2 regions of the Arthrobacter sp. WCS2018Hpa-7 genome follow, and region 1 is predicted to be linked to the other one. Evidence: predicted binding sites of a transcription regulator. Region 1 holds the regulator's gene; the other holds the start of a gene.
What was found. The regulator HspR, encoded in region 1, represses chaperone genes until heat shock. The targets are predictions, from matches to a motif close to AAGTTGAGTCNNNNNGACTCAACTT.

Region 1 (15,296 bases):
AACGACGCCCGGAGGAATGGATCCCCCCAATGTCCCAAGCTGTCCTGACTTCGGACCGCCGAAGCCACATCCGCAGGACGATCTTCGTGGTCGATATCCTGCTCCTGCTCGCCCCACCCGTGCACTGGTTGTTCAGCGACGGTCAATCCACCATCTGGTACTTCCTCGTGGCCAACGCCTTGGTGACCTTGTCGCTGTTAGGACTCTGGATGATGCGGGATGCCGACGAGGAGGAAACGGCATGAACATGCTGATCGGTTACGGATCCATCTTCCTGTTCACCGTGCTGGTGGTGGTCGTCATGAGCCGCGGCCGGCGCGTGGACAAATCCATGAGTGAGTACGCAACCGGAGGCCGCTCGTTCAGCTCCTGGTTCGGCACCATGGCGTTCCTCAACACCTGGCTTGCCGGGACCATGTTCATTTCCTTCGCCGGCCTCACTGCCAGCGCAGGGGCAATCGGCTTCTACTCCCTGTCCTACTCACTGCTCAGCGTGGTGCTGATGTTCTTCCTCGGCACGCCTGTGAATAAGTGGGGCCGCATCCATGATCTCCGCACACAAGCAGACCTGCTCGGCTTGCGCTACAACTCACGCTCGGTAAGGGTCATCGCAGCCCTCATCGGCGTCCTTGCATCCATACCGTGGGTTGTCTTGGGCATGCAGTCCCTTGGGCTTGTCTTTTCCACCCTCTCCTTTGGGCAGGTTTCGCCCTACATAACCGTGGTGATCGGCGTGCTTTTCATCGCCGCGCGCCAGATCTGGACCGTGAAGCTCGGTACCCGCGGACTGATCATCAGCGACATGGTGCAAGGGATTTTCGCCTACGGTGTCGGCTTCCTGGTGATCCTCGGACTCATGGTGTGGCTCATCACCAACGGCCACGGTTTCAACGAGATTTCACCCAGCCTGCTCCAACTGCCCGGTCCAGGCAGCGCGGCCGGCCCGTTCTATCTGTTCTCCCTGATCTTCACGGGAATGATGGGCGCCTGGTGCTGGCCAGACCTCTTTGTTCGGATGTTCAGCGTCAAAACCCCTAAAACGGTACAGAAGTCCGCCGTTCAGGCAGCACCGATCATGTTCCTGTTCTCCGCCGCGCTCACTACGGTATGCCTGCTGGCCACCAGCATCCCCAGTGTTTCCGACGCCCCGGATACCGTGTGGTTCATCCTTGCGGGAATAGGTGGCGTGGGCATGGTTGCGATTGCTGGCGTGTGTGTTGTGGCCGCCACCATGGGCAACGTCGGAGCCAACCTGCAGGCCGTTGGCACGCAGTTGGCCAACGACGTGATCGGAGTTCACAAGCATGAGCGCATCGAGTCCGCGAAGGGCGCAAAGATCGCAGTCGCCGCCATCACGCTCGTCTCAGCCGGTGCCGCGCTTTTGATGGCAAACCAGGTCTCGGGCCTGATTGTGGTGGCCTTCGTGTCCTATCAGGCCATCTGCCAGCTGGCCCCCACCCTCCTGCTCGGGATCTTCTGGCGCCGGGGTACAGCGGCCGCGGCAAACGCTGCCATGGTCTCCGGAATCCTGGTGGCCGCCGTGCTGGAACTCATGTACCCAAGCCCCCTCTCCATTCCGTGGTTGGGCGGGTTGACCTCCGGAGTGGCCGGGTTGATCGTGAACCTCGCCGTCTACCTTGTGGTCTCGATGGCCAAACCGGCTCAGGCCGCAGAACAGGCCCGTGTCGACGCCCTGTTCGAGGGGCTCAAGAAAAAGGAACCCGTGAGCGAAGGAGCACTGACGTGACAGTCGCGGACGCAATCATCCTTGCTGGCACTATCCACACCCTGGACCCACACATGCCAACCGCCACCGCCCTTGCGATACGGGACGGCCGGATTGCCGCCGTCGGGCGTTTTGCGGACGTTGAGCAGCACCGGGGACCCAACACCGTAATCCGGGACTTCGGCGACGCGACGATTGTCCCTGGCCTGAATGACAGCCATACGCACGTGGTCTTTGGCCTGGATCTGGCCCGAGGCCTGCAGTTGACGGACCTCGGGCCTCTCGAGGAGGTCCACCGGATCGTCGCCGACGCCGCCACGGCTGCCCACCTTGGCGGGTGGGTCATCGGCTGGGGACTGGACCCAAACCTCTTCACGGACATCGGCTTCAGCGGCCGGAGCTTCGACGACGCCACCGGTCCCGTGCCGATGTTCCTGCGCATGCGGGACGGCCACTCGGCCATCGTCAATTCAGCGGCCCTGGCCGCGGCAAGCATCACGGGCCCGGTGGACTTTCCGGACGAGTCGCTGATAGACGTCGACGACGACGGGACGCCCACCGGCTACCTCGTCGAGTTCAGCGCGATGGACCTGGTGACGAAAGTCCTCCCGCAGGAAGGCTTCGACATCCGCGCCGAAAGGCTGGCCGGGCTGCTCAAGGGGATGGCCGCCGTCGGAATCACCTCCACGCATGTCATGGACTATGCCGAAGGGTCCGGAAAACTTGCCGCCCACCTGGAGTCCACAGGCGATCTTCCCCTGCGGCTGCGCTTCTCTCCCATGGTCAATGCCGGGGCGTCGATGGAAGAGCTGGAGGAGGCAGCCGCCCTGCAGGGCACCGGTGGCCGAAGGTGGCGCGTGGAAGGCGTGAAGTTTTTCATTGACGGCACCATTGACAATGGATCGGCCTGGCTGGAGAAACCGGACATCTACGGCGAGAACAACGAGTCGGTGTGGACTGATCCGGACGACTTCCAGAAGGCCCTGGGATTCTTCGTTGAGCGCGGCATCCCCACAGCCACCCATGCAATCGGCGACCAAGGCGTGCGCTACGTCCTCGAAGCTCTCGAGGCTGCCGGGGATTCGCGAGGGCTGGCCGCTCACAGGATCGAGCACATCGAGACCATCCCTGACGATCTGGTGGCGAGGTTCGCCGAACTCGGTGTCGCAGCCAGCATGCAGCCGGTCCACGGGACCCACCACACCCGGGCGGACCGTACCGACAACTGGTCAGTTCGTCTGGGTGCCGAACGGGCTGCCCACGGTTGGCGGTGCCGGGATCTGCGGGAGGCAGGGGTGACCGTGGCCCTCGGGTCCGACTGGCCCATCACGCCGTACGATCCCCGGGCCATGATGGCCGACTCCATCCTTCGCCGGCCGGTTGAGAGGCCGGACGTTGAGCCGGTCCAACCAGAGCAAGCCCTGACTGCGCTGATGGCCTTGGAGGGTTACACGAGCCATGCGGCAGCCGCTGCCGGCCTTGGCGCGGAAACAGGCGCCATCAGCGTTGGGAAACTGGCCGACCTCACGGTCTTCGAGCAGGATCCTCTGCTCGTCACGCCGGAAGAGCTGGCAAAGACAGCGGTGGTGACCACCTTCGTGGGTGGGTTGCCTACGCGCTAGTTGCTGGGGGCAGGGTGCTTGCATTCGGGAGCCGCCGCACCCTGCCCTAGGCTGGGATGCATGGCGATCATTCACAAGGCAACCCTGTCCCCGTCCAAGCTCGACCTCATCGCCGGCTACCTGCCGAAGCAGCCCTGGTTCATCCAGGAGGGCACGCCGGAGCTTATTGGCGCCTACCGTTTTGACGATCCCGCCGGCGAGGTCGGGATCGAGACGCACGTGGTCGCCGCCGGCGAACGCATCTACCAGGTTCCCCTGAGCTACCGGGGCTACGAGCTGGCCGGCGCCGAGGAGTGGCTCATCGGCACCATGGATCATTCGGTTCTGGGCAAGCGTTACGTGTACGACGCCTGCGCCGACCCCATCTACGTCAAAGCCCTGGCTACCGCCATCTTGACGGGCCAGGAAGAGGCCCAGCTGATCGTCGATGGCGAGCCGGAGCCCCGTCCCAGCTCAGTGACGGTGAAAGGCAGTGGAAAGCTCGACGGCGGCGTCCCCGCCTTGAGTGCCTCGGCGCCGGTTTCGGGCAGCGGAGTGACCATCATTGACGCCGGCGAGCTGCGGTTGAAAGTTGCCCGGGTGGTTGACGTGGCCGCGGACTCTTCCGCCAACTCGGCGGCCGCTCCGGAGCTCCACGGCGAGCTGACCCTCAGCGGGCAGTGGGCCGGGCTGGAGAGCCCGGTGGAGTTGGCTGCCGTAGTCCGCGACTGACGTTTCGAAGCCGGAGCACCTGTTGGTCGCAGGGGTACCTGTTGGTCACAGGGGGCTCCGGCGTAGGCTGGCTAACGGAGCCATTTACTCCCTGGAGGGGTGCATCATGTACAAAGCACAGAACATCATTCCCGCCGCGCAGGATCTCGCCCGGGAATGGGTATCACACGCGGCGGACGGCACGTCATCCCAGGCCGATGCGGTGGTGAAGTGGGCCTTGACCCGCATCAATCATGCCGATGTCCCGGCCGTGGTTCACGGCGTCATGCTCACTCTGACGGGCAACAAGAAGGCCGCCAAAGAAGCCCAACGCGCGGCGGCCAAAGCAGTGAACAAGACAACGCAGGCCTTGAAACGAAGCAGTCGACAGCGCGCTCCGCGCCTGTCCGGGTGGGTGATCGGCCTGCTCATCGGGGTTGTCGCTGGAGCGGGCGCTGTCCTGGCTTGGCGCATGATGGTGCCCCCGGGCGAGCCTCAACCCGTCAAGCAGCCTGAGACGCCGGCCCAGCCGCCCGTGCCGCCGGTTCCCTAGGGGACGACCCGCACAAGCAGCCGCCCCCGCACAATCGGCACTAATCAGCGCGGCGCATCAGCATTACTGGGTGCCCGGAGCCGACAGGCGAGGGGCCCCGCTAAGGTACGGGTTCGCCGTCGTGCCTTCCGGATTTTCTCCGAAGTGAGGTCCCGGACAGCAGCCAATACGCCCCTGCGCTGGCCAGCAGGAAACCCACCACGCCCAGGACAACAAGCTGGGTGACGATCCCGGCGATCACCATGACAAAGCCGCCTAGAACGGCCAGACTGCCGAGAATCGTGCGGGCAGCCTCTCCCCGTGGCCGGCCCGATGTCAGCTCGGAGGCGAGATCGGGATCGGTCGAAGCGAGTTCCCGCTCCAGCTCTTCCAAGCTCCTGCGTTCTTCATCGGACAACGACACCGTTATCACCCTCACGATGCTCGGGCCATCAGCACGCGCGCTGCTTGCCGTGCCATGCCTTCATTATCTGCCCGTTTTGCCGATCAAGCCACAGGTCCGCCTGCCGAACCCAGCCACGCTGTTCAGTGGGCCGGGACGACGTCGTTGAGTACCCGGAGCGCGTTGAGCGTCCGCGGATAGCCGATGTAGGGCAGCAAGGCGTTGATGACCTCAAGCATCCGCGCACGGTCATTGCCGACGTTGAGGTTGCCCTGGATATGCCCCTTCACTTGAGGTTCGCAGCCGCCCAGCGACACCAGCATGGACAAGGTGAGGAGCTCGCGCGTAGCGACGTCGAGGCCGCCGCGGGTGAGGTAGTCGCCAAAGCAGTTGCCAGCCAGGTAATCCTGGAAGTGCTTCTCATCTCCGGCTGCGGCAGCACGCATGGCCTCCACCCGCTCGGGGCCCGCGATGACTTTCTGGACGGACAGGCCCCTCTCTGCCCGGTCGGCCAGTGTAGTGGTGGATTGACCTGTGAGCGGCAATTCCACTCCGTGGTCGGTGAGGACCTGGTTGGTGACAGTAAGGAAGTCCGAGACTTTCGCCATGCCGACGTAGGGCACCGCCTGGTAGACGACTTCCTTGATCTGAACCGGAGTCACGCCGACAGTGAGGGCCGCGCCCACCAGGGTCCTGTACTCCCCCATGCCCTGGCATGCGATGAGCGAGGCAAGCTGGACCATGAGGCGGGTCCTGATGTCCAGGTTTCCGTAGCGGCGGGTCTCGTCAAAGCTGAAGTTGTTGAAAATCTCCACGAGTTCAGGGTCCGTGATCGCAAGGGCGGGGAGCTGTCCGGGGAATAGTTCATCGTGGTTCTTGCGTGCAGTTTCGGTAAGTGCCAAGGGGTGTCTCCTTTGATTGGTTAGTTCTGGATCCGACGAATGAAAAGGCTCGCAACTGCCGTCGCGAAGAGCAACAAGGCTGCGATCAGCAGGCTCGTCTGCAGACCGGGGACAAACCCGGCAGGCGCGACCAGCAGGGCGCCGAACACCGCTACCCCAAGGGCACCGCCGAGTTGCCGGAAGGTGTTGAAGACTGCGCTGGCCGTCCCGGAGCGATGCGCAGGGACGCTGTCCAGGACATGGGCGGTGATGGGCGGCATGGCCAGGGCTCCCCCGACGCCGATGGGGATCAGAAGAAGTGCGACAGTCACCAGCGATCCCGTGGGCGCAGCCAGGAGCATGCCCAGCAACCCCGCCACCATGAGCAGTTGGCCCATAACTGCCGGGACACGCGGGCCAAACTTTGCCGCCATCCGGCCGGCCACCACGTTGCTGATGGCAATGAGTACGGACGCCGGCAGGAAGGCCAAGCCGGCCAGCAGCGGGGACAGGCCGAGGTGCTGTTGGAGGTAAAGGCTGATAACGAACACCATCCCGTACCACCCCACCATGAAGCTGAAGCCCACCGAAAGGGCGATCCGCAGTCCCGAAGACTGAAAAAGGTCAAGGGGCATCATCGGGTTTCGCCCGCGGGCCTGAGCCACAAGGAAAACGGCGATCGCCACAGCCGCTGCACCCAAGGAAGCGATGACCTGCGGCGCCGCGAACCCGAGGACCCCTCCCTCGATCAGCCCATAGATGAGGGCCCCAATACCGAGGAGGGCTGTGATTTGTCCGAGCCAGTCGAACCTCGCCGGCCGCACCGGTGAGACGGGGACCTTCACCAGCAATGCCACCGCCACCGCACCCACCGGGACGTTGATGAGGAAGACCAACCGCCAATCCAGGGTGGTGAGCAGGCCACCCAGGGCTGGTCCGGCCGCAGCGGCGACCGCTCCACCCAACGCCCAGAGGCCGATGGCCTTGGAACGCTGGATCGCGTTCGGGAAGGCTTCGCGGATCAGGGCCATCGACGGCGGCAGCATCAGCGAGGCGGCAGCGCCCTGCACGAACCTTGCGAGAATCAGCACCCATAGAACCGGAGCAAAAGCACAGGCGGCCGATGCGAGAACGAACAGCACCAGCCCGAGGGTGAACGCACGTTTAGCCCCAATACGGTCCGATAAAGTGCCGGCGAACAGCAGCAAGGCCGCGAACATGAGGGTGTAGCCGTCCACGATCCACTGCTGGCCTGCCGTTCCGCCACCCAGTTGGGCGCCAATGGTTGCCAAGGCCACGTTGACGATCAGGGCGTCGAGCGTGATGACGAAGAAGCCCAGAGTCGAAACAGCCAGTGCAATGCGGCCTGTTGAGGGCGGGGCCGGCGACAGCGAGGGTTTTGAGGAAGTGCTGGTGGAGGTCACCTATCCATCAGAACCCGTAAAGGGGATGTGTGGGAGAGCCCCTTGTTACGGGTAGCGGCAGTACCTCCCTCAGCGCCAAAGGCCGCGAACCGCCGTCGAGCGTTGAGTACTCGACGGCGGTCTCGACTTACCAACGGTTCTCAGCATGCTTACGATGGTGTGGCGGGTTACGCCTGCTCATGCACGGACTACCGAACGCCGACGGAAAGTTGAACTCCCCATGGCACGACGAAGCTCAAAGAAAGCACCAAGCATCACTGAAGCCGTTCAAAGGCGCCGCGGACCGGGAAGGGCCATTTGGCTCATCGCCACGGGCCTCGTCGCTGGCATAGCGGGTGGGGTTTTCGGCTTCCGGATGCTGGTCCAGCCCGGCGAAGCTGAGCCGGCCAAAAAACCGCAGACGCAACCCGACGAGATTCTTGTCAGGGAAGAACCCGTGGAGATCTCCACGAGGATGCGGCCTGGCGAATGGACTGAAGAGTCGCTGCAGGAGCATCTTGAGGATTACCGGCAGCAAATCCGTGACATGGGTGCCAAGGAATCGCAGATCGTCACCAATGTGGAGCGGACCGAAGAAGGTGCTGCACGCGTGGTGGTCAGCTGGGACCGGAGCCGGGCTTAGCTCCAGTGGCTAAGCGCGGCTCTCCCCCGTTCGCGGCCTCCACACCACAACAGCCTGCGACCGGGCCCGGGGACGCTGCCCACGGGCCAAACTAACGACGTCGCCCGCCGCACCTGCCGCGAAGATACGGGCATCCAACGGTGAGCGACGGCGGGACAGCTCCTCCGTCAGTTCGGTCACCCGGTACTGCAACGCAGCAACCTGGTTTTCGAGGTCGAGGATGCGTTTGATGCCCTCAAGCGAGACGCCTGACTGCGAGAGCCGCTGGACCTCCCGCAGCTTGTTGACGTCGTTCTGCGAGTAGCGGCGGGACTTCCCGGGAGCACGGCTGGGCGAAACGATGCCCAAGCGGTCGTACTGGCGCAACGTCTGCGGATGCATGTCGGCAAGCTCCGCAGCGACGGAGATGACAAAGATCGGCTGGTTGACGTCGATGGCCATGACCGCCTCCTTACAACCGGGCCTTTGCGGCCAGGTCGTGACGCGGGTCCGCGTCGGTGGTGGCGGCAGCGAACGCCTTCACGGCTTCCTCCGCTTCCTTGTTCAGGTTCTGCGGGACAGCGACGTCGATGGTCACCAACAGGTCTCCGGTCGCCTTGGACGTTTTCACGCCACGGCCCTTGACCCGGAGGGTACGGCCCGACGGCGTTCCGGCCGGGACGCGCACCTTGACGGTGTCGCCGTCGAGCGTGGGAACCTCGATGGTGGCGCCAAGCGCCGCCTCCGCGAACGTGACCGGCACGTGGATGCGGATGTTGTCGCCGTCGCGGTGGAAGAAGTCATGCGGCTTCACGCTCACCGTGATGATGAGATCGCCATTGCCGGCAGGGCCAACGTTGCCTTTGCCGCGCTGGCGGACTTTCTGACCGTCCTTGATGCCGGCGGGGATCTTGACGTCGATCACGTTGCCGTTGCTTTCGCGCAGGCTCACCGTGGTGCCCTTGATGGAGCCGGCAAACGAGATGGATGTGGTCGCCGTCCGGTCGGCGCCCTTCTGGGGGGCGCGCTGGAACCCGGTGGGGCCAGCTCCGCCGAAGCCGCCACCGAACAGGTCGGCAAACTCGGGCGGGATACCGCCACCACCGGCAGGCTGACGAGCGCCGGGCCCACCGCCGAACAAGCCACCGAACAGGTCCTCGAACCCGCCGTTGGCTCCGGCACCACCACGGCCGGCGCCAGCACCCGGAGCAAACCGGGCACCGCCCATGGCACGGATGGCGTCATACTGCTGCCGGTCCTCAGGACTCGACAACACCGAGTAAGCCTCGGAAATGTCCTTGAACTTCTTCTCCGCAGCAGCATCCCCGGAATTGGTATCAGGGTGGTACTGCCGGGCGAGCTTGCGGTAAGCCTTCTTAATATCCGCGTCGGACGCGTCCTTGGCGATACCAAGGATCGCGTAAAAATCCTTTTCAACCCAGTCCTGGCTGGCCAAGAGCGTTTCCTTTCGTTGAAGAACGAGATGGCAGTTCGCGCCAATGTTTTAGTAAATCACTGTCACGAACTGCCATCTCGGTGAGTAACTACGCCGGGACAGCCACGATGACCTGGGCTGCACGCAGGACCCGCTCGCCGGAGCGGTATCCGGAGCGCAGCACCTGGCTGACCGTGTCAACCTCGATGTCTTCGCCAGGCTGCTGGATGAGTGCCTCGTGGATGGTGGGGTCGAATTCGACTCCGGTATCCGCGATGCGTTCCAGTCCGTACGTCTTCAGCGCGTTCTCCAGCTTGGCGGCGATGGCGGCGAAAGGGCCGTCTTCGAGGTCACCGTGCTGGCGTGCGGCGTCGACGTCGTCCAGCACCGGGAGCAGGGAGTTGAGGACGCCGATGACGGCCATCTCTCCTGCTACGGCGCGGTCGCGTTCGACGCGCTTGCGGTAGTTGACGTACTCAGCCTGAAGGCGGAGGAGGTCGTTGCGGAGCTCCGCTGCCTGGGCTTCAGCCGCGGCACCGGAGGCTACCGATTCCTCGGCCGGAACCTCTACCCCGTTGAGGATTTCCTCAGCTTGGGACAGGGCGTCACCGTCCGTGGGAGCGGCGTTGCTTTCGGTGGGAGCCGCAGCTTCGCTGTCAGGCTGACGTGCTTCGCCGGTCTCCGGGTCAACCTTGCGGTTGTCCCGAATAACTGGCTTGCGCGGCTCGTTGCCTTCAGAGTGCTCTGCTTCGTTGCCGTGGTGAGGCATGGCTACTTCTTCGCTTCGTCTTCGTCGATGATCTCGGCGTCGACGATGTCTTCGTCATCGGCGGCCTTTTCACCGGCGGGAGCGCCTTCAGCGCCGGCACCCGGAGCATCAGCTGCGGAGGCCTGCGAGTAGATGGCTTCGCCGAGCTTGGTCTGCGATGCCTGGAGCTTCTCGAACGCAGTCTTCACGGCGGCGTCGTCAGTGCCTTCCAGCGCGGACTTGAGGGCGTCGACGTCGGCCTTGACCTCAGTCTTGACCTCTTCGGGCAGCTTGTCGTCGTTGTCGGCGATCAGCTTGTCCACAGAGTAGGCGAGCTGCTCAGCGGAGTTACGGGTGTCCGTAGCTTCGCGGCGGGCCTTGTCCTCAGCGGCGTGCTCTTCGGCTTCACGGACCATGCGGTCGATGTCGTCCTTGGAGAGTGCCGTGCCACCGGTGATGGTCATGGACTGTTCCGTGCCGGTGCCCTTGTCCTTGGCGGACACGTGGACGATGCCGTTGGCGTCGATGTCGAAGGTGACCTCGACCTGCGGAACGCCACGCGGCGCCGGAGCGATTCCGGTCAGTTCGAACGTGCCCAGCGGCTTGTTGTCGCGGGTGAATTCACGCTCGCCTTGGAAGACCTGGATGGCCACGGACGGCTGGTTGTCGTCAGCGGTGGTGAAGGTCTCGGAACGCTTCGTGGGAATAGCGGTGTTGCGCTCGATGAGGTGCGTCATGACGCCACCCTTGGTTTCGATGCCGAGGGACAGCGGGGTGACGTCGATGAGGAGGACGTCCTTGCGCTCGCCCTTCAGGACACCGGCCTGCAGTGCAGCACCAACGGCCACAACTTCGTCCGGGTTGACGCCCTTGTTGGGCTCCTTGCCGCCGGCGAGTTCCTTGACGAGCTCGGAAACAGCAGGCATACGGGTGGAGCCACCGACGAGCACGATGTGGTCGATGTCGGAAACCTTGATGCCGGCTTCTGCGATGACGTCCTGGAACGGCTTCTTGGTGCGGTCCAGCAGGTCCTTGGTGAGGTCCTGGAACTTGGCGCGGGTCAGCTGCTCGTCCAGGTGAACCGGACCGTCGGGGGTGACGGAGAGGTACTGGAGGGAGATGTTGGTGCTGGTGGAGGAGGACAGTTCCTTCTTGGCCTGCTCTGCAGCTTCACGGAGGCGCTGGAGGGCGATCTTGTCCTTGGAGAGGTCGATGCCCTTGATCTTGAGCTGGCTCAGGAGCCACTCGACGACGCGGTTGTCCCAGTCGTCGCCACCGAGACGGTTGTCACCGGCGGTTGAGCGGACCTGGATGGTGGAGAAGTTGTCTTCGTCCTTGCCGACTTCGAGGAGGGAAACGTCGAACGTTCCGCCACCGAGGTCGAAGACCAGGATGAGTTCGTCTTCCTTGCCCTTGTCCAGGCCGTAGGCCAGTGCAGCCGCGGTGGGCTCGTTGACAATGCGGAGGACGTTGAGGCCAGCGATTTCGCCGGCTTCCTTGGTGGACTGGCGCTCGGCGTCGTTGAAGTAGGCCGGAACGGTGATCACAGCGTCGGTGACCTTTTCGCCCAAGTAGCTCTCGGCGTCGTTCTTGAGCTTCATGAGGATACGCGCGGAGATTTCCTGCGGCGTGTACTTCTTGTCATCGATGGCGACGTTCCAGTCGGTGCCCATGTGGCGCTTGACGGAAGCGATGGTGCGGTCGATGTTGTTGACGGCCTGGCGCTTGGCAATTTCGCCGACCAGGACTTCGCCGGACTTGGAGAACGCAACGACGGACGGCGTGGTGCGGCCGCCTTCTGCGTTGGCGATAACGGTGGGCTCGCCACCTTCGAGAACAGAGACCACGGAGTTGGTGGTTCCGAGGTCGATACCTACTGCACGTGACATATCTTGTTTCCTTTCAATGGCCGATGTTGGAGATTGCACCTGACAGCGGTCCGCTGGGCGGTCTACGTGCCGGAAGCCTGCTCAACAATCGGCTAGTTGAGCGTTCTGCACTCAACTGTACTCAGCCTCAGTTTTAAGTCAATCCAAAGTTGAGTGAAGTACGCTCAACTTTGCTTTCCAAACCGAAAAGTCCCCCGGAATGACGGGGCCCAGGGGCTGGTTTCGCCGTCGGTGAACTGCGAGACTGGCGCGATGAAGCTCACTGGATTCCTGCCCCCGGACGAGTTCTGGGCCATGAATGACCGAATGGATCAACAGGTCCGGGACGGCGCCGGAGTTCTCCCGCTTTTCGGGATCAATACCTGGGATGGCCCAATGATGCTGGGGTCCTGGCAATTGGATGGCAGCGAAGGCGGGGTGATGCACGGGAACGCTTTTTCCCCGGCGGGACCGCTGGTGGAAGTGGTCACAACTACCCAGGATCCCGGCGAGACTGCCAGAAACCGATGGCGCGCTTCGGCCGGAATCCCGCACAATCTGGAGGAGCTTCAGCGCCAGAACGCGACGTTCAGCGCCCTCACCAATAGGCGCATAACCGTCACGGTGGACGGCGTGGCCACGGACTTCACTTTCTGGCCCGGAAAAGGATCTTGGCTCGCTGCCGCCACGACCGGAATCTTCAGCATCGTCATCGACGCCCAACGCAACCCGCCCGTGCCTGAAAGCGTGAGCCTCAGGCGGGTCCCCGACGTCGAGCCCTTGCTTCAAGCGCGCCGCAACGCGCTCAAGGCGCTACGCGGCGAAGCCTAGGAAGTTCAGCCCCCGCGTCGAGCGGTTCCGGCTTGTACACCCACGCCACCAGCACCACCGAGATGATCATGAGCAGGAACCACGCCAGGAGCTTGTCGATGGAGACCGCCTGCCAGCCCGCCAACTGGTTCGGATACAGCCACGCTCGCGACCACGTGCCGATGTTCTCGGCGAACCAAATGAACAGGGCCACCAGCAGGAACGACACCAGAATGGGCATGCGGAAACGACGGCGGAACACCCTGAAGTGCATCACGCACCGCCCGTAGACAAGCACGACGGCGGCCAGCAGCACCCAGCGGAGGTCGAGGATGAAGTGGTGCGAGAAGAAGTTCACATAGATCGCGCCAGCAACAATGGCCGTGATCCACCGGCGCGGGTATCGATCGAAGCGGAGGTCGAACAGCCGGAAAACGCGCACCATGTAGGAGCCAACAGCGGCGTACATAAACCCGCTGAACAAGGGCACGGCGCCAATCCGCAGGACGCCTTCGGCCTCGTACGCCCAGGATCCGACGTCCGTCTTGAACAGCTCCATCACCGTGCCCACCACATGGAACAGCACGATCACCCGCAGTTCCCGCAGGGTCTCCAGCTTGAAGGCGATCATCAGGACTTGAATGACGACGGCGGCCAGGGTCAGGAAATCGTTCCGGGCCAGCCCCGCATCCGACGGATACCAGAGTCGGGCCCCGATGATCACGGCGAGCAACGCGGCCCCGAACACGCACGCCCACGCCTGCTTCAGTCCAAAGACCACGAACTCGGTGAGCCCGGCCTGCAGGCGGCCTCCCCGGAACCGGTCCAGGTAGCGGTGGGCAAGGGCGTCGATGGACTCTTCCACCGAGGTGGAGTTACGCATGAAGGACCTCGGCTTCCACAACAAGCCGGCCAAGGTAGTAGTCGCGGGGCCAGTGCCGGATCCGTTGCGGCAGCCGCGGATACACACGACCCATCAGTCGCATGGTCCGCTCGAACCGGCGGGCGTGGCCGGCACTCCACTCAAAACCGAAGCCTTCACGCAGGTGGTCCGGCAACAGGCCGGCGGTCAGGAAGCGTGCCAGTGGCATCGCCAACCGCAGGAACCGCGGACCACCAGCCGGATAGAGCAGGTCCCGGGCAACCCTCAGCGCTTTATCGTCGGGATGGAGTCCGCGCACGTGGCTGTCCCAGTAGGCAGCGAACGCAGCACGGTCGGCCGGCCACCTGTCCGCCGGAAGCTGCAGGGCTGTCCCGATCCGCGCGTACTCGCGGTAAATGCGGTCGGCGGTGTCGTCGTCGAGCTTTCCATGGATCTGCTCGTATACGGTGACGGCGGTGTCGTAGAGGGTGGCGACCACCCACAGCTGCGACTCGGCATCGAAGGCGCTGTATCCCTTGGAGGCGCCCTCCGGTCCGCGGCGAACGGGCGCATGGGCGCGGTTGACGGCGCGACGAACGGCTTTTAACTGCTCCTCGGATCCGTAGACCACCGCATAGACGTACGTCATGGTGGCGCGCAGCCGGTCCATGGGGCGCTCAGCGAAATTGCTGTGCTCGGCTACGCCGTGCCCCACTTTGGGGTCGGCGATTTGCAAAAGAATGGCGCGGCCTGCACCGGCGAGAAGAACACCTTCCGCGCCAATGTCTGCCAGTCCTCGAGCCATCTGAATACTGTAGCGCCCTAGCCTTGGAGCCCCACCACGCCTTGAAGGACCCTGAGCTGATGGTCGAACAGCTCATCGCGGGCGGCGAAGGTATCGCGTCCGTACTGCCCAAAAACCTCGAAGCTGATGGCCCCAAACACGGACGTCCACACCAGGACACCCCGCGCCAAGGTTGCGTCGGGTGCGGCGAGATTCATCTCGCCCCGAATGGTTGCCAGGTCTGCGGCCAACCCGTCGGGAATCACGACGGCGGGACTCACCGCGGCGTTGAGCGCGCCTGCCCGGTATGCGGCATCGAAGATACCGACGAGGCGGACGATGACCCGCGTTCCAGGGACGGTAGTGCGCTCACCCGGCGCTTGATACCCCGGGACGGGACTGCCGAAAAGGAGGGAATAGCTGGCCGGTTCCCGGATAGCCCACATTCGCACCGCCTGAGCCAGTGCCCTGAATTGTGCTGCGAAGTCATCCTCCGCCTCGGCATTCACTGCTTCATCGACGTCGTCGCCAAGCTGGTTGTAGGCGTCGATCAGCAGGAGGGTGAGGAGTTCATCGCGGTTCTCCACATAGCGGTACACGGCAGAGGACACGACGCCGAGATCCCTCGCCACTGCGCGGAGGGACAGGGCGGCCGCGCCATGAACAGCAAGGTGCTCGCGACCCAGCCGAACAATGTCGGCGATGGTCTGCGTTCGGGCACGTTCGCGGGGAGTCGAGGGCTTCTCCCTGGCTTCGACGGCGGCGGGTTCGGCTGAAGTCATGATCACAGCTTCCCACAACAGAGAGCGCTGTCAACAAACGAGAGCAGTGCTCTTGACATTGAGTTGGCGAACGTTCATTCTGATTGAGAGAGCACTGCTCTCACTTTTCGACTCTTACGTCATTAGCC
Region 2 (15,296 bases), on a different contig from region 1:
CGCCGGGATCAGAACATTTGGCGATCACGGCCGGCCTGCGGTCGATCATCGCGTTGAAGAGTTTCCGGGCCTCGTCATAGGTGGGGTTGTCCGGTCGAATCCATTCCATGGGACGCTCCTTCGCGCCTAAGACTCTCTCCCTAGAACAGGGTACGGCGGCGGGTCCTTTGGGGCTAGAGCACAACGGCGCACGACGACGGCGGCGCACCACTTCGCGCCGCGCGCACCAGTGCTTACGGGTGCGTCGCGCGCGTACGGGTGCGCCCGTCACGCCGAAAGGGCGCGCCGGGCGCGTGAGGGTGCGTATCAACCGCCATGCCAGCGCGCCGGCTAACCCAAGAGGGCCGCTGCCCGCGCTGAGGCATCCCTGCGGATTTGCTTCACTGCGGCCACTTCGGTCTGCAACTCCTTCATCCGCGTGGTCAGGTATTTATCCAGGACGGTGGTGAGCTTGGCATCGAAGTTGGTGTCCGCGCGGCAGGTGGCATCGGTGACGGCGATCTTGAGCTCCTTCTGGCCTCCAGCGTCCAATCCGGCGGAAGCGGCCTCATCGGGGAGGCTGTAAGGGAAGGCTGTGGTGGACATGCATTTTTTCCAAGCGTCCACCGCACTATGGATGTCGGCGTCCGCAGCCGCAGCGTTCGTGGCAACCAATAGCGAGTTGAACGCCAAGCCGGTGGCCCGCATGTAGTCGTTGGCATTGCCGTAGATGGCTGTAATGCCTTCGGCCGTGCACCCTCCCCAATGCATGCCTGTCCCTTCCGAAGACTGGACCACATTTTGCTCCGAGGGCCCGCCGCCGTTCAATGCCGTCTGGAAGGCAGGATCGGCAAAAAGCCTTCCCAGTTCGGAATTCGTGGCAGGCTCACCGGGACCCTGGGGCTTCAACGAGGCGTAGCCGGAAGCGCGGGCAGTTTCAACGGTGAGCGTTGTGAAACCGATGTGGTGTTTCAAATCCACTGGCTGCTGTCCTGATGGGGCGGGAGTGTAGTCATAGCCGGCTTTGGCCATGCACAGCCGGATGGCTTCCGCCACGCCTCTGTGTGTCGTCGCATCCTCGGACGCAAACTGCTCAGCGGCAGCGGTGATGCCGGAGACAGGATGGTCGGCCGGCTTGGTCAGCATGGAGGAAACTCCAGGTGTGGCAGCGGCGGCCAACGTGGCGGCTGCACCTGCGGCAAGAATCATTGCCCCAATGGTCTTCTTCTTCAATGTTCTCCTTCGCGACGAAATATCGTCTGCTTTTTGGCAATGCGGTGGCCGGACCCGGTAGTCCCGGGGCGTTAGGTAAGTCAGGTAGAACTAGCCGAGCAGCCTGTTCTGATAGGCAAATGCCACCAGCTGTATACGGTTCTTGAGAGTGAGCTTGGAAAGAATGCTGCCGATGTGGGTCTTGACGGTGGCATCACTGAGCACCAGCGATGCCGCGATCTCCCCGTTGGCCAGGCCCTTGGCCGCCAGCATGAACACATCGCGCTCGCGGGCGGACAACGGCTCCAGTACGGACGAATTGGCGGCCGAAGGGGTGGTGTAGTCGCGAAGCAGTTCATTCGTCACCGATGGTGCCATGACTGCGTGGCCCGAGTGCACAGTCCGGATGGCTGCCAGCAGGAATTCCGGTGTTGCATCCTTGGTGAGGAAACCGCCGGCACCGGCTTGAATCGCCCGGACCACTGCCTCATCGTGCTGGATGGTGGTGAGGACTATGACTTTGGTCTGGCCCGTGCTGTCCGTGATCCGGCGGGTGGCGGTAATCCCGTCCATCACTGGCATCCGGATATCCATCAGCATGACGTCCGGCCCGACTTCCGCGGCGAGGGCAACGGCCTGCTCGCCGTCCGTTGCCTCTCCCACCAGGTCCAGGTCCGGCTGGCTGCGAAGGATCATCTTCAGGCCGGCGCTGAAGAGAGGCTGGTCGTCCACCAGTGCCACACGGATCTTTGTCCTACTCATGGCAGGATCGCCTCCACTTCGAAGAATTGGCCGTTGGTGACCGTTGAGAGGTGGCCGCCTGCCGCCGTCGCGCGTTCACGCATGCCGGGTATGCCGCGGCCCGTTCCCGACGGCGGTAGTTCCGTTCCGCCGTCGGCCAGCCTTGAGCGGATGGTCAGACGCAGGCCGGTGCCGTCGCGATGCGCCGTCACAGTGGCGCCCGCGCTGCGGTCTCCGTGCTTGAAGGCATTTGTGAGGCTCTCCTGCACGATCCTGTACACGGTGAGATCCTCCACGGGCGAGAGCCCTTTCAGGCCGCAGGTGTGAAGTTCCACGGGCATGCCGCTGCTGCGGAGCCGTTCGGCGAGGGCTGGGAGGTCCGCTGTGCCGGGAGCAGGGCCGTCGAGCTCAGAACCGAAGCTCTGGACGAGCCGCCGGGTTTCCTGCAGCGCGCCCCTGGCCGACGATGCAATGATGCCGGCCGCTTCCTCCACTGATTCCGGCTCGGTCCGGTGGACGTAGCGGATACCTTCGGCCTGCGCAGTGATCACGGCCAACGAGTGTGCAAGGACGTCATGCAATTCCCGGGCGATCCTGTTGCGCTCTTGCTCAACGACCAACGCGCCGGCCGTCGATTCGAGGCGCGATTCAGCTTGCTCTTTGGCCTGCCGGTTGACGGCAGCCTGCCGAACAGTGGTTGCTGCCGCCCACCCCGCAAGGTTGAGGGCGGTGAAGGAAGCAAAAACCAGGAAGGCATACAACGCGATCCGGAAAGTTCCTGCTTCAGCGAGTTGTTTGCCGAACACAAAATTGATCCAGCTGGTGTCAGCGAACCAGTTCACTGCCACCATCCCCGCGGCGGCGACAGCGGCGACGGGGAGCGGCCACCGTTGCGGTTCCTTCCAGCCCAGGGTTGCGAAGAAGACGAGAACGGGGAGCATGACGAACTGTGTCGCGCCGGTCATCATCACGCTCGGGAAGACTCCGAACGCCTGGAGCCCCAAGGCTGCGAACGCGAAGATGAAGGCCGGAACCGGTATTAATTCCGCGGCGGCCACCGCTGCCGTCAGCGCAAACAGGACGGCGCTCGCAGAATCGAAGCCGTGCTCGTCGAGAATCATCAGCGACACGAGCATGGCAGCGGCAACGATTGGTGCGGCTGCGGGGCGGAGGGCTTGGATGCTCGTGGACATGTCCTCAACACTAGGGTGCCCGGACATGGCGTCGGCGCCGTTTCGGCGGGTTTCACCCGTGAGGCGGAGTAAGTTCGTCCGAGGTGCTGAGGTTGCGTACGACGGCGGCGCACCACTTCGCGCCTAACGCACCAGCGCCTAAGGTTGCGTCGGGCGGCAAAGGTAGCGCCCGTCACGCCGAAAGGGTGCGCCCGGCGGGAAGGGGTGCGCCGCGGCCCTAAGCAGTCATATTACGTTTGCGTTGAAAAGACGGCACCCAACCCGCAAATACGGAACTACACTCATTCCATGCCGCAAATACGAATCTCCGAGGCCGCCCGCTTCCTCGGTGTCAGCGACGACACCGTGAGGCGCTGGACGGAAAACGGAACGCTGACCGCCCAGAAGGACCCGGCCGGACGCCTCGCAGTGGACGGGCTTGAACTCGCAACGCTTGCCCGCGAGCAATCCCACCTTCCCGATGATCCCTCCCGGACAGGAAGCTCGGCCCGGAACCGGTTCGTCGGCTTGGTCACGGGGATTACCGCGGACAAGGTCATGGCGCAAGTAGAGCTCCAATGCGGTCCTTTCCGGGTGGTGTCACTCATGAGCAGTGAAGCCGTAACCGAGCTCGGCCTGGAGCTTGGTTCGGTGGCCACCGCCGTGGTCAAGGCCACCACAGTCATCATCGAAACCCCTCAGGGAAAGAGCATCATATGAGCATCACCCGTATGCCGTTCACAGCGTTGTTGGTTGCGGGAGCCTTGGTCGCAAGCCTGGCAGGCTGCGCCGACGGCACCACTGAACCTGCTACCAGCGGCAGTGCCACGTCGGGGCAGCTATCAGGGGAGATCACCGTCTTCGCCGCAGCTTCCCTGAAAACGACCTTCACGCAATTGGCCGAGGACTTCGAAGCCAAGAACCCGGGCACCAAGGTGAATCTGAGCTTCGCCGGCTCCTCCGACCTGGTCACCCAGATCACCCAAGGCGCCCCCGCTGACGTGTTCGCCTCAGCCGACACCAAGAACATGGCCAAGCTTGCCGATGCCAAACTCGTGGATGGTACGGCGACCGACTTCGCCACCAACGTCCTGGAGATTGCCGTCCCACCCAGCAATCCGGCGTCGATCTCTTCCTTTGCCGACTTGGTCAAACCTGGAGTCAAAGTGGTCACCTGCGCGAGTCAGGTGCCGTGCGGGGCAGCAACGGACGCCGTCGAGAAGGCAACCGGAACCACCCTGAGCCCGGTCAGCGAGGAATCGTCCGTGACCGATGTCCTGGGTAAGGTGACCTCCCAGGAAGCCGACGCGGGCCTGGTCTATGTCACCGACGTCAAGGGAGCCGGCGACAAGGTCAGGGGCATCCCCTTTCCGGAATCAGACCAAGCCGTCAACACCTACCCCATAGCCACAGTGGGTACCAGCAAGAACAAGGAGTTGGCGGCGGCATTCATTGCCATGGTCGCCGGCGACGACGGCAAGAAGATCCTGAACGACGCCGGCTTCGGCACGCCGTAGCGGACCGGGAACGCTGATGAGACGAGACACCTCCGGGTACAACGGCATCCCGCGGTGGATCTATGCCGTGGCCGCTGTCGGAGGATTGCTGGTGGTCCTGCCGTTGGTGGCAATGCTGGCCAAGGTCAACTGGCCGCAGTTCATCCCACTCATCACCTCGGAGTCCTCGCTCGCAGCACTGAGCCTGAGCCTGCGGACCTCGGCTGCCAGCACCGTGCTCTGTGTCGTGCTGGGTGTTCCTTTGGCGTTGGTGCTGGCGCGCGGCCACTTTCCAGGCCAGCGGCTGCTGAGGGCGTTTGTCCTCTTGCCGCTGGTGCTTCCGCCCGTCGTCGGGGGCATCGCGCTGCTGTACACGTTTGGGCGGCAGGGCCTGCTGGGGAAATCCCTGGAGGTGGCCGGCATCCAGATTGCATTTTCCACTACCGCGGTGGTCCTGGCTCAGACCTTTGTGGCACTACCGTTCCTGGTGGTCAGTCTGGAGGGGGCGCTGAGATCGGCCGGAAACAAGTACGAAGCCGTCGCAGCGACACTCGGCGCGCGACCCACCACGGTCATCCGTCGTGTCACGCTGCCACTTGTCCTGCCGGGGCTCGCATCCGGTGCCGTGTTGTCCTTCGCTCGCAGCCTCGGAGAATTTGGAGCTACCCTGACGTTCGCCGGAAGCCTGGAGGGGGTGACCCGGACGTTGCCGTTGGAGATCTATCTGCAGCGCGAGACCGACGCCGATGCCGCCGTCGCGCTGTCCTTGGTTCTGGTGGCCGTGGCGGTTGCTGTGGTGGGGCTAAGCTACGGCCGCCGGCAGAGCATTCAGCGCGTGGAGGTCCAATCGTGAGCTTCGAACTGCAGGCCAGTCTAGGTGCCAGGAATTTCGACATGTCCTTCAGGCTCGGCGACGGCGAGACCGTTGCCATCCTGGGTCCGAACGGTGCGGGAAAATCGACGTTGCTGGGTGTGATCGCCGGGCTGCTGCGACCGGACTCCGGAGCGGCAAAAATGGGCACAGCCAAAAACGGTGACCGTCAGTTGTTCAACCTCGACGGCGGCACTCACTTCTGGAGCCCCCCGCACCTTCGTGGGACTGCGCTGCTCGCCCAGGAAGCGCTCTTGTTTCCCCACCTGAACGCGTTGGACAACGTGGCGTTCGGACCGCGCAGTGCGGGGGCTTCGAAGGCGGACGCGCGGGAAACTGCCCGGCACTGGCTGGCGGAGGTTGATGCCTCGCCCCTGGCCGACAGGAAGCCCGCCCAATTGTCCGGCGGGCAGGCCCAACGGGTTGCGGTGGCCCGCGCCTTGGCAGCCGAACCGGAGCTCCTCCTTCTTGACGAGCCCATGGCCGCGCTGGATATCCACGCGGCTCCCTTGCTGCGCCGCGTGCTTAAAAGGGTGCTCCAGGACCGCAAAGCCATTATCGTCACGCACGACGTCCTGGACGCCTACATGCTTGCCGATCGCGTCATCGTGGTGGAAAACGGAAGGATCGCCGAGGAAGGCCCTACGCGCCGAGTCCTTGAAAGGCCCAGAAGCCACTTCGCAGCCGGCCTGGCAGGGCTTAACCTCGTTGCCGGCACCCTCAGCGAGGACAGAATTACGACGCCGGATGGCCGGGTTTTCGCCGGCCAGCACGATCCCGGCTGGTCACCCCAGCCCGGCCAGGCAGGCGTGGCAGCGTTCCCGCCGTCGAGCGTTTCCGTTTTCCCCGTTGAGGTGCACGGCAGCCCGCGCAATTCCTTTCCCGTGGTCATCACGGACCTTGAACCACACGGCGACCAGATCAGGGTGCGCGCAAGCCTGGGGCACGCTGCGCAGGTCCTTTCCGCCGACATCACCCCGGCCGCCTCTGCCGATCTGGGCCTGGTGCCCGGCCTGGAGGTGAGGTTCGTGGTCAAGTCCGCGCTGGTCTCGCTGTACCCGGCCTGACATTCAGTCCCGGTACATCCGCTCGGCGTAGGACGGTCCGTAGTAGGACTCCAGCTCCTCGAGCGGCGTTTCCGGCTGGGTGTAGGCCTTGGATAGGGCCGCGATACTGGGCAGGCCATCCGGTTCCCAGGTTTCCGGCTGCCACAAGCCGCTGCGCATGAAGGCTTTACCGCAGTGCGTGAAGACTTCGTCAATGGTGACCACAATGGCCGCGCGCGGCCGATGTCCCTTGACGACCATGTGATCGAAGAAATCGGCATCCCGGACAATCTGGGCCGTCCCGTTGATCCGCAAGGTGTCCGTCCGGCCCGGGACCACGGACAGGATGCCGACATTGGGGTTCTCCAGAATGTTGTGGAAACCGAAGACAAGCTTGTTTCCGGGCCGTTCCGGGATGGCAATGGTGTGGTGGTCCAGGACGTGGATGAATCCTGCAGGGTCCCCTTTGGGAGAGGCGTCCACGCGACCCTGGGCGTCGGTGGTGGACACCACGCAGAAGGGGCTCGCGGCCAGCCACTGGCGATCGAACCCGCTGAGTGACGTACGCACCTTCTTTCGCACGCGTTCAAGGGGCAGGCCTATGAGTTCTTCGAGTTCGTCCGCGCTTGAAATGGTGTCCATGGCCCCAGCCTACGGGTGCGGGAGCTACCGGTTATTCACATAGCCGTGGTTTTATCTGGACACTGGTTTCGCCGTGGGCAAACATGGAACACAGTGGGCAGGAAATCAAAGTTGAGCGTAGTAGACTCAACTTTGAAAGCATCGGATCCACTCCAGAAAGGGAGCACTCTTTGGACGTCAAATTCACCACCAAAAGCCAGGAGGCCCTTTCTGCGGCCGCCATGAATGCCTCGACCGCCGGCAATCCGCAGCTGGAGCCAGCGCACCTTTTGAAGGCGCTGATGGACCAGCGTGAGGGTGTTGCGGTGGCCCTGCTGCGGGCCACCGGTGCCGACCCCGATGCCGTGAGCGTGCAAGCCAGCTCGGCCATCAAAGCGTTGCCGTCGTCCTCGGGCAGTTCTGTCCAGCAGGCGCAGTTGTCGCGCCAATCCATGCAGGCCATCCAGGCTGCCCAGAATGAGGCCGACAAACTCGGTGACTCCTTCGTCTCCACAGAGCATCTGTTGTTGGGCCTCTCGGCCGGAAGCGACGCCGTCGGAAAGTTAATGCGCGACGCCGGTGCCTCCCATGAGGCGCTGCTTGCCGCCTTGCCGGGTGTCCGGGGAGACAGGAACGTCAACTCGCCGGACCCGGAGAACACCTTCCAGGCGCTGGAGAAATTCGGTACCGACCTTACTGCCGTGGCGCGCTCCGGCAAGCTGGACCCGGTCATTGGGCGCGACAGCGAGATCCGCCGTGTTGTCCAAGTCCTGAGCCGCCGCACCAAAAACAACCCCGTCCTCATCGGTGAGCCCGGCGTTGGTAAGACAGCCGTCGTTGAGGGCCTGGCCCAGCGCATGGTGGCCGGTGACGTTCCGGAAAGCCTGCGCGGCAAGACGCTCATCGCCCTGGACCTCGCCTCCATGGTGGCCGGCGCAAAGTATCGCGGCGAATTCGAGGAGCGCCTGAAGGCTGTCCTTGAAGAGATCAAGAACTCCAACGGCCAGATCGTCACGTTCATCGACGAAATCCACACGGTAGTGGGTGCCGGCGCTACTGGCGAGAGCGCCATGGATGCAGGCAACATGCTCAAACCCATGCTGGCCCGGGGCGAGCTGCGCCTCATCGGCGCCACCACCTTGGACGAATACCGCGAAAACATTGAGAAGGACCCCGCATTGGAGCGCCGCTTCCAACAGGTCTACGTGGGCGAGCCCAGCGTGGAGGACACCATCGGTATCCTCCGCGGCCTGAAGGAGCGTTACGAGGCGCACCACAAAGTAGCCATCGCCGACTCGGCGTTGGTGGCCGCAGCGACGCTGTCCAACCGCTATATCTCCGGACGCCAACTCCCGGACAAGGCCATCGACCTCGTGGATGAGGCCGCGTCCCGGCTGCGCATGGAAATCGATTCCGCGCCGGAGGAGATCGACCAGCTCCGCCGCGCCGTCGACCGTTTGACCATGGAGGAGCTGGCCCTGCAAGGCGAGACCGATCCCGCATCGGTGGAACGGCTGGCTGCCCTCCGCGCGGACAAAGCCGACAAGAATGAGGAACTCAGCGCCTTGAATGCGCGCTGGGAAGCTGAGAAAGCCGGGCTCAACCGCGTGGGTGATCTCAAGGCGAAAATCGACGAACTGCGTTCCGCGGCGGACAAGTCCCAGCGCGAAGGCGACCTCGAATCGGCGTCGCGGATCCTCTACGGCGAACTGCCCGCTCTGGAACGCGAGCTGAGCGCCGCTGCCGAGGAGGAGTCGGCCCGGAGCGAGTCAAAGCCCGAGCTGATGGTTGCTGAAGACGTGACCGCTGACGATATCGCCGAGGTGATCTCCGCCTGGACGGGGATCCCGGCCGGCCGCATGCTGCAAGGCGAGTCGCAGAAGCTGCTCCACATGGAAGAGGAGCTTGGCAAACGCCTGATCGGACAGAGCAAGGCTGTGCAGGCTGTGTCCGATGCTGTGCGCCGCGCCCGCGCCGGCATCAGCGACCCCAATCGGCCCACGGGTTCGTTCCTGTTCCTTGGCCCCACCGGTGTGGGTAAGACGGAGCTGGCCAAGGCCCTCGCGGACTTCCTCTTTGACGACGAACGCGCCATGATCCGGATCGACATGTCCGAGTACAGCGAGAAGCACTCCGTAGCCCGTCTGGTGGGTGCCCCTCCCGGATACGTCGGCTATGAGGAGGGCGGCCAGCTGACCGAGGCTGTGCGGCGCCGGCCGTATTCCGTGGTGTTGCTGGACGAGGTGGAGAAGGCACACCCGGAGGTCTTTGACATCCTCCTGCAGGTCCTCGACGACGGCCGCCTCACCGACGGTCAGGGCCGCACCGTGGACTTCCGCAACACCATCCTGGTGCTGACGTCCAACTCCGGAAGCCAGTTCCTGGTAGACCCCACCATGGACGCCAAGGCCAAGCGCGAGGCAGTCATGGCTGTGGTGCAGGCATCGTTCAAGCCGGAGTTCCTGAACCGCCTGGACGAGATCGTGCTCTTCGATCCGCTCTCCGTGGAGGAACTTGCCCGGATCGTGGAGCTCCACGTGGCCGAGCTCAGCAACCGACTCCGGGATCGCCGTCTGAGCCTGGAAGTTTCGGACGGAGCGCGTGCATGGTTGGCCATGTCCGGGTTCGACCCCGCCTATGGTGCCCGGCCCCTTCGCAGGCTCGTCCAACGGGAGATCGGCGACCGCCTCGCCAAGGAGATCCTCGCCGGCGAAATCAGCGACGGAGACACCGTGCTGGTGGACACCGCAGCCGACCTGGACGAGCTCACCGTTGAGGGCTTCGAGGCACTGACCGGGCCCGACGGCGGCGCTCCCGTAGGAACGGGCCTCACGGTACGTAGGAAGTAGCCCGCCGGAAATGGGGCCGGGCGGAAGTGGCCCCGCCGGAAGTAAGGCTGGGCAGAAGTAGCCCGAAGCTGCCAGCCGCGGGCTACTTCTGCAGGAGGTCTTCCTTGATGGTGTTGCCTGAGTCCACCACGATGAAGCAATCGACGCGACGGTCGCCCCGATCCCAACTGGTGGTGCTCGGGTAGACGTTCTGCTGCAGCAGTACGTAGTTATCGGCGGCCTCGTTGAGCTTGGCCACCGCGGCCTTGCACACCTCGCGACCCTTGTCCCGCAGGGCGTTGGTCCCGGGGAAGGAATCGTCGCCCGGGTACGCGTGCACTCCAATGAGCTGGGCCGAGTGTTCGGTATCGCAGGCTACGGCGCGTGCCTCGCTGGCATTGGGATCAAAGTCGGCGAAGCAGTCGCCCACCTGGAAGTCCTTGGAGTTGGCGTCACGGGGGAGTGGACCCGGGGTAGCCGTGGCGCTCGGAGTGGTGACAGCGGCTTCGGGGCGGGTTCCCAACAGATTCAGCAGTACCCAGATGACCACGCCAATAAGTACGAGTACGCCCACTACGATCCCACCGATGACCAAGCGTTGCCTCTTGACGGGATCTCCGTGGGGTTCCGGAGGTGACTCTTGCCCTGGATACGGCTGTTGCTCCTGATCCGGCTGTTGCCCGGGATAAGGCTGCTGGCCCGGATACGGCATGGCGTAGGAAGGCGCCTGCCCACCGGTGGGCGGCATCGCGGGATCCGGCTGCGAACCTGGGTCCGCTACGAAGTCGGGGTCCAGTTCCGGCGCGGGATCCGGCTGAAGTCCAGACGGCGGCGTCAACGGGGCTGCGGGTGGCTGCTCACCAACTGCAGCAGGCTGCTCGCCCGGAGCCCTATGCAGATCCCCACCAGAGGGCCTGGGCGGCTGCTCACCAGTGGCGGGCGGGGGGTTTTTGGGCGCGGGCGGCACCCCATCCTTGTCCTCTTCGCGTGGTGAACCATCGCGTGGGGGAGTGTTGTCCTGGCTCATTTCCGGGGTGTGCCTTCCTGCTGTGACGCCGCATTGAGGCAGACTCTACCCAATTTTTGGCCCCCGGGGAGGTGTTTGGCCGTGGTTTTGGCCGGAGCCGCCATCGACGCGGGCCCGTGGTGGCACGCAGGCACCCCTGAAAGCATGTAATCTAGACATACGACAAATTGACCAAACATTCCGGGGCCTCACCGATAGCCAAGGTGACCACCTCCGGTCCAAGTACAAAAGGGGGTCACGCCATGGGGCGCGGCCGTCAAAAGGCAAAAGCTACCAAGCAGGCTCGGGATATTAAGTACTACTCCCCGAACACTGACTATTCGGCACTTGAGCGGGAGCTCACGGGTCCGTCCAGTCGTGTCAAGAGCCACTTCCCCGAAGATCCCCCGGAGCCGGACTATTCGGCTTATGAGGATAAGTACGCGGAAGACGACGACGACGAGGTTGACACCCGCCGGATCGGATAGCTGTCGCAACCAACAGGTGCCGTAGGCACTGAGTTGTGGACCGCCGTCGTACTTCAAGGTCAACGCGCATTTTCGGATGCCGTATATCTTTTGAAAAGGGCCCACAGGGCACGTCATTCATTGGCGTACCCTGAGGGCCCTTTTTTGCGTAGGCTGGAGGTTCGAGCGCATCGAAAGGAACGCCATGCCGGAGGCTGACAGCTACAAACAGGGAACACCATGTTGGGTGGATCTCTCCTCCACCGACATTGACGTTTCCAGGAAGTTTTACAGCGACCTCTTCGGATGGGAGCTGGATGCCATGGACGCCGGGAACGGCATGACCTACTACATGGCCAAGCTCAAGGGCCGCTACATTGCCGGAATGATGCAGCAGATGCCCGATGCTCCTGAAGGGATGCCGTCCTACTGGGCAAACTACCTGGCTGTGGACTCTGCTGGCGAAGCGGCCCACCGCGTGGAAGCTGCTGGAGGAACCCTACTTTCCCCTCCTGACTCGGTCCCCAACGGTTCAGGACGTATGTTCTTCGCCACAGATCCCACCGGAGCCCAGATCGGGTTCTGGGAGGCAGGCAACCACCCGGGATCAGGCTTGATCAATGAACCGGGGACCATGATTTGGAATGAGCTGCAAACAAATGACGTCCCCAAGGCCGTAGCGTTCTACGAGGCTGTGACAGGGTGCACCAGCGAAACTGAACCGGCAGGTGACCTGCAGGAGTACACAAGCCTGCTGGTCGAGGGGAAACGAGTTGCGGGTGCCCTGAAGCTGCCCATCGAGGGTTTGTCGCCGTTCTGGATGACCTACTTCAACGTGGTGGATATCGATGCCACTGTGGAGCAGGCGGTTGAGTTGGGCAGCCACGTCATCGCCCCCGCCTTCGACGTGCCGGGAGTGGGTCGCATGGCTGTCCTCATGGATCCTGCCGGGGCAGCGTTCAGCATCATGACGGGCCTCGCAGCATGACGGCACGGAAGCACTACGCCAGCGGGGAGCCGTGCTGGGCTGACCTCCAGACCAGGGATGTGGCCGCGGCCAAGGATTTCTATCAGCAGGTGTTCGGATGGAATTTCAAGGACCTGCCCACTCCTGACGGCCGAAGCTACGCGCAAGCCTTCGTCAAGGATCAGCTGGTGGCCGTGATCGCACCGCAGAACCCCATGCAGGAGGCGGCCGGAACGCATGGCCAGTGGAACATCTATATCGCTGCCACGGACACTGACGAAATTGCCGACGACGCCGTTCACGCCGGCGGAAAGCTCCTGTTTGGTCCCGAAGCAGTTGCGGACACGGGGGTCTTGGCGTTCATCGAACCTCCCGGCGGCGGAACCACGGGTATCTGGCAGGCTGGAACGCACCTGGGAAGCCACCTGTACAACGAGCCCGGCGCATTGGCGTGGGCTGAACTGTCGACGCCCGAGCCGCAGTCCGCCGTCGCGTTTTTTCAGCAGCTTTTCGGTCACGAGGTCACCGAGTATCCGCAGGACGACGGCGGCAGCTACAGCACGCTGATGGTCAAGGGCGACGAGGTGGCTGGCATCGTTCCTGCCGATGAGGGGGATGAGGCCAGCTGGCAGGTCTACTTCGGTGTGGCGGACCTGCGTCAAGCCGTGGAAGCGGCAGTCGCAGCCGGGGGAGAGCTCCTCGTGGAGCCGGAGGACAAGCCCGGGACGGGATCGCTGGCCACCATCCAGGATCCGCAAGGCGGAGTCCTGAGCCTGATCCAGACATAGAACCAGGCAACAAAAGAGCGGCCCGGCAGTCAAAGACTGCCCGGCCGCTCTCTTTATGAAGCGATATACCGCTTAGGCGTACGCGTTCACCAAGCGGACAGCGCCGCCGTCGACGCCCTTGGCACCCTGGACGTAATCCGGGCCGGTCTTGTCGATCGAGTCGCTGTCGGCTGAAACGGTGCCCATGACCCAGGACGGAAGGCCGCGGTCGTTGAGGCGGGCCACTGCAGCGTCTGCTGCTTCGGCGGAAACAATGGCAACCATGCCGACGCCGAGGTTCAGCGTGCGCTCCAGGTCGGCCAGCGGCACGTTGCCCAACTCGGAAACCAGCTTGAAGATGGCGGGGAGTTCCCAGGTGTTGCGGTCAACTGTTGCCACCAGGCCCTGCGGAAGGACGCGGGCCAGGTTGGCGGCAAGGCCACCACCGGTGACATGGCTGAAGCCGTGGACTGCCGCGCCGCCCGTAACGGGGAAGGTGCGGGCAAGGTCCAGGCAGTCGGCTGCGTAAACGCGGGTCGGCTCCAGGAGCTCTTCGCCCAGCGTGCGGCCGAGCTCCGAAACCTGGCGGTCCAGGGCCCATCCGGCGTGGTTGATGACGCGGCGGACCAGGGAGTAGCCGTTGGAGTGCAGACCGGAAGAAGCCATGCCGATCACGACGTCGCCGGCACGGACACGGTCCGGACCGAGCAGGGCGTCGGCCTCGACGATTCCGGTTGCGGCACCTGCGACGTCGTATTCGTGCTCACCCAGGAGACCCGGGTGCTCAGCGGTTTCGCCACCAACAAGGGCTGTGCCGGCAACGGAGCAGGCAGCAGCGATACCGCGGACGATGTCTGCAATTCGCTCCGGAACAACCTTGCCGCAAGCGATGTAATCGGTCATGTAGAGCGGCTCAGCACCTACAACGACGATGTCGTCCACCACCATGCCCACCAGGTCGAAACCGATGGTGTCGTGGATGTCCATGGCCTGCGCGATGGCTACTTTGGTGCCAACACCGTCAGTGGACGTGGCCAGCAGCGGCTTCTTGTAGGTCAGCAGCTTGGAGACGTCGTACAGGCCAGCGAAACCGCCGACGCCGCCAATCACCGAAGAGTTGTGCGTCGCCTTGATGGCGCCCTTCATGAGTTCGACTGCGCGGTCGCCCGCTTCAACGTCGACACCGGCAGAAGCGTAGGTGATGCCTGTTGTGTTCGGGGTGCTTCCAGCGGCGGGTGTTGCGGAGCTCATACAGACTCTTTCTTGTCGGCGTCGGTCAAACGATCAGCGTCGGTCAGCAGGTTCTCGAATTCGGCGTCGGGTCCGGGATCGCAACCCGTGGCACCCGGCTTGTCGGCCGGATCCTCGGAATCGTCCACGGACTCGGACTGAGCAGCTGGTTCCAAGCCGCCCAGGTCGGTGCGTTCCAGCAGGTTCTTGCCCAACTTGTCCGCGTGCGGCAGCTCGATGGGGTACTTGCCGGTGAAGCAGGCCGTGCAGAGGCGTTCGCGCGGCTGCTGGGTAGCGCCGATCATGCCGTCTTCGGAGATGTAGGCCAGCGAGTCCGCGCCGATCGCCTGGGAAATCTCCTCGATGGTGGCGCCGTTGGCAATCAGTTCCGCGCGGGACGCGAAGTCGATGCCGTAGAAGCACGGCCACTGGACCGGGGGAGAGGAAATCTTGACGTGCACCGCGGCGGCACCGGCTTCCCGGAGCATCCGGACGATGGCGCGCTGGGTGTTGCCGCGAACGATTGAATCGTCCACCACCACAATGCGCTTGCCGCGGATCACGGATTCCAGGGCGTTGAGCTTGAGCCGGATACCCAGCTGGCGCAGGGTCTGCGACGGCTGGATGAACGTGCGGCCCACGTAGGCGTTCTTGACGAAGCCATGGGCAAAGGGGATTCCGGATTGTTCGGCGTACCCAACAGCTGCGGGGGTACCGGACTCGGGAACGGGAATGACGAGGTCGGCCTCGTGCGTGTTTTCGCGGGCCAACTGTCGGCCCATCTCAACGCGTGCCTCATACACGGAGCGGCCGGCGATGGCAGCGTCCGGGCGGGCGAGGTACACGTACTCGAAGACACAGCCGGCGGGAGTTGCCTCGGCGAAGCGCTGTGA

Region 2: clpB (ATP-dependent chaperone ClpB) is a predicted target of HspR. The motif match lies at 7,268-7,292, and genes of this name have one in related genera.

The regions. Positions count from the first base shown of each region.
Region 1 is NZ_JAVTJB010000024.1:59,158-74,453, reverse strand. Features, by position in the region: gene RQH14_RS20040 (hypothetical protein) at 30-245, shown strand; gene RQH14_RS20035 (sodium:solute symporter family protein) at 242-1,747, shown strand; gene RQH14_RS20030 (amidohydrolase) at 1,744-3,348, shown strand; gene RQH14_RS20025 (CG0192-related protein) at 3,409-4,059, shown strand; gene RQH14_RS20020 (hypothetical protein) at 4,166-4,591, shown strand; gene RQH14_RS20015 (DUF3040 domain-containing protein) at 4,692-4,994, opposite strand; gene RQH14_RS20010 (carboxymuconolactone decarboxylase family protein) at 5,117-5,875, opposite strand; gene RQH14_RS20005 (DHA2 family efflux MFS transporter permease subunit) at 5,896-7,278, opposite strand; gene RQH14_RS20000 (hypothetical protein) at 7,499-7,900, shown strand; gene RQH14_RS19995 (heat shock protein transcriptional repressor HspR) at 7,910-8,341, opposite strand; gene RQH14_RS19990 (DnaJ C-terminal domain-containing protein) at 8,352-9,335, opposite strand; gene RQH14_RS19985 (nucleotide exchange factor GrpE) at 9,424-10,083, opposite strand; gene dnaK (molecular chaperone DnaK) at 10,086-11,951, opposite strand; gene RQH14_RS19975 (hypothetical protein) at 12,204-12,761, shown strand; gene RQH14_RS19970 (DUF817 domain-containing protein) at 12,736-13,623, opposite strand; gene RQH14_RS19965 (oxygenase MpaB family protein) at 13,616-14,407, opposite strand; gene RQH14_RS19960 (WHG domain-containing protein) at 14,425-15,168, opposite strand.
Region 2 is NZ_JAVTJB010000010.1:12,471-27,766, forward strand. Features, by position in the region: gene RQH14_RS12380 (FAD-binding oxidoreductase) at 1-109, opposite strand, end outside; gene RQH14_RS12385 (hypothetical protein) at 331-1,212, opposite strand; gene RQH14_RS12390 (response regulator transcription factor) at 1,303-1,953, opposite strand; gene RQH14_RS12395 (histidine kinase) at 1,950-3,125, opposite strand; gene RQH14_RS12400 (TOBE domain-containing protein) at 3,414-3,824, shown strand; gene modA (molybdate ABC transporter substrate-binding protein) at 3,821-4,621, shown strand; gene RQH14_RS12410 (ABC transporter permease) at 4,638-5,453, shown strand; gene RQH14_RS12415 (ATP-binding cassette domain-containing protein) at 5,450-6,538, shown strand; gene RQH14_RS12420 (pyridoxamine 5'-phosphate oxidase family protein) at 6,542-7,159, opposite strand; gene clpB (ATP-dependent chaperone ClpB) at 7,330-9,987, shown strand; gene RQH14_RS12430 (septum formation family protein) at 10,070-10,993, opposite strand; gene RQH14_RS12435 (DUF3073 domain-containing protein) at 11,236-11,460, shown strand; gene RQH14_RS12440 (VOC family protein) at 11,645-12,427, shown strand; gene RQH14_RS12445 (VOC family protein) at 12,424-13,194, shown strand; gene purM (phosphoribosylformylglycinamidine cyclo-ligase) at 13,267-14,424, opposite strand; gene purF (amidophosphoribosyltransferase) at 14,421-15,296, opposite strand, start outside.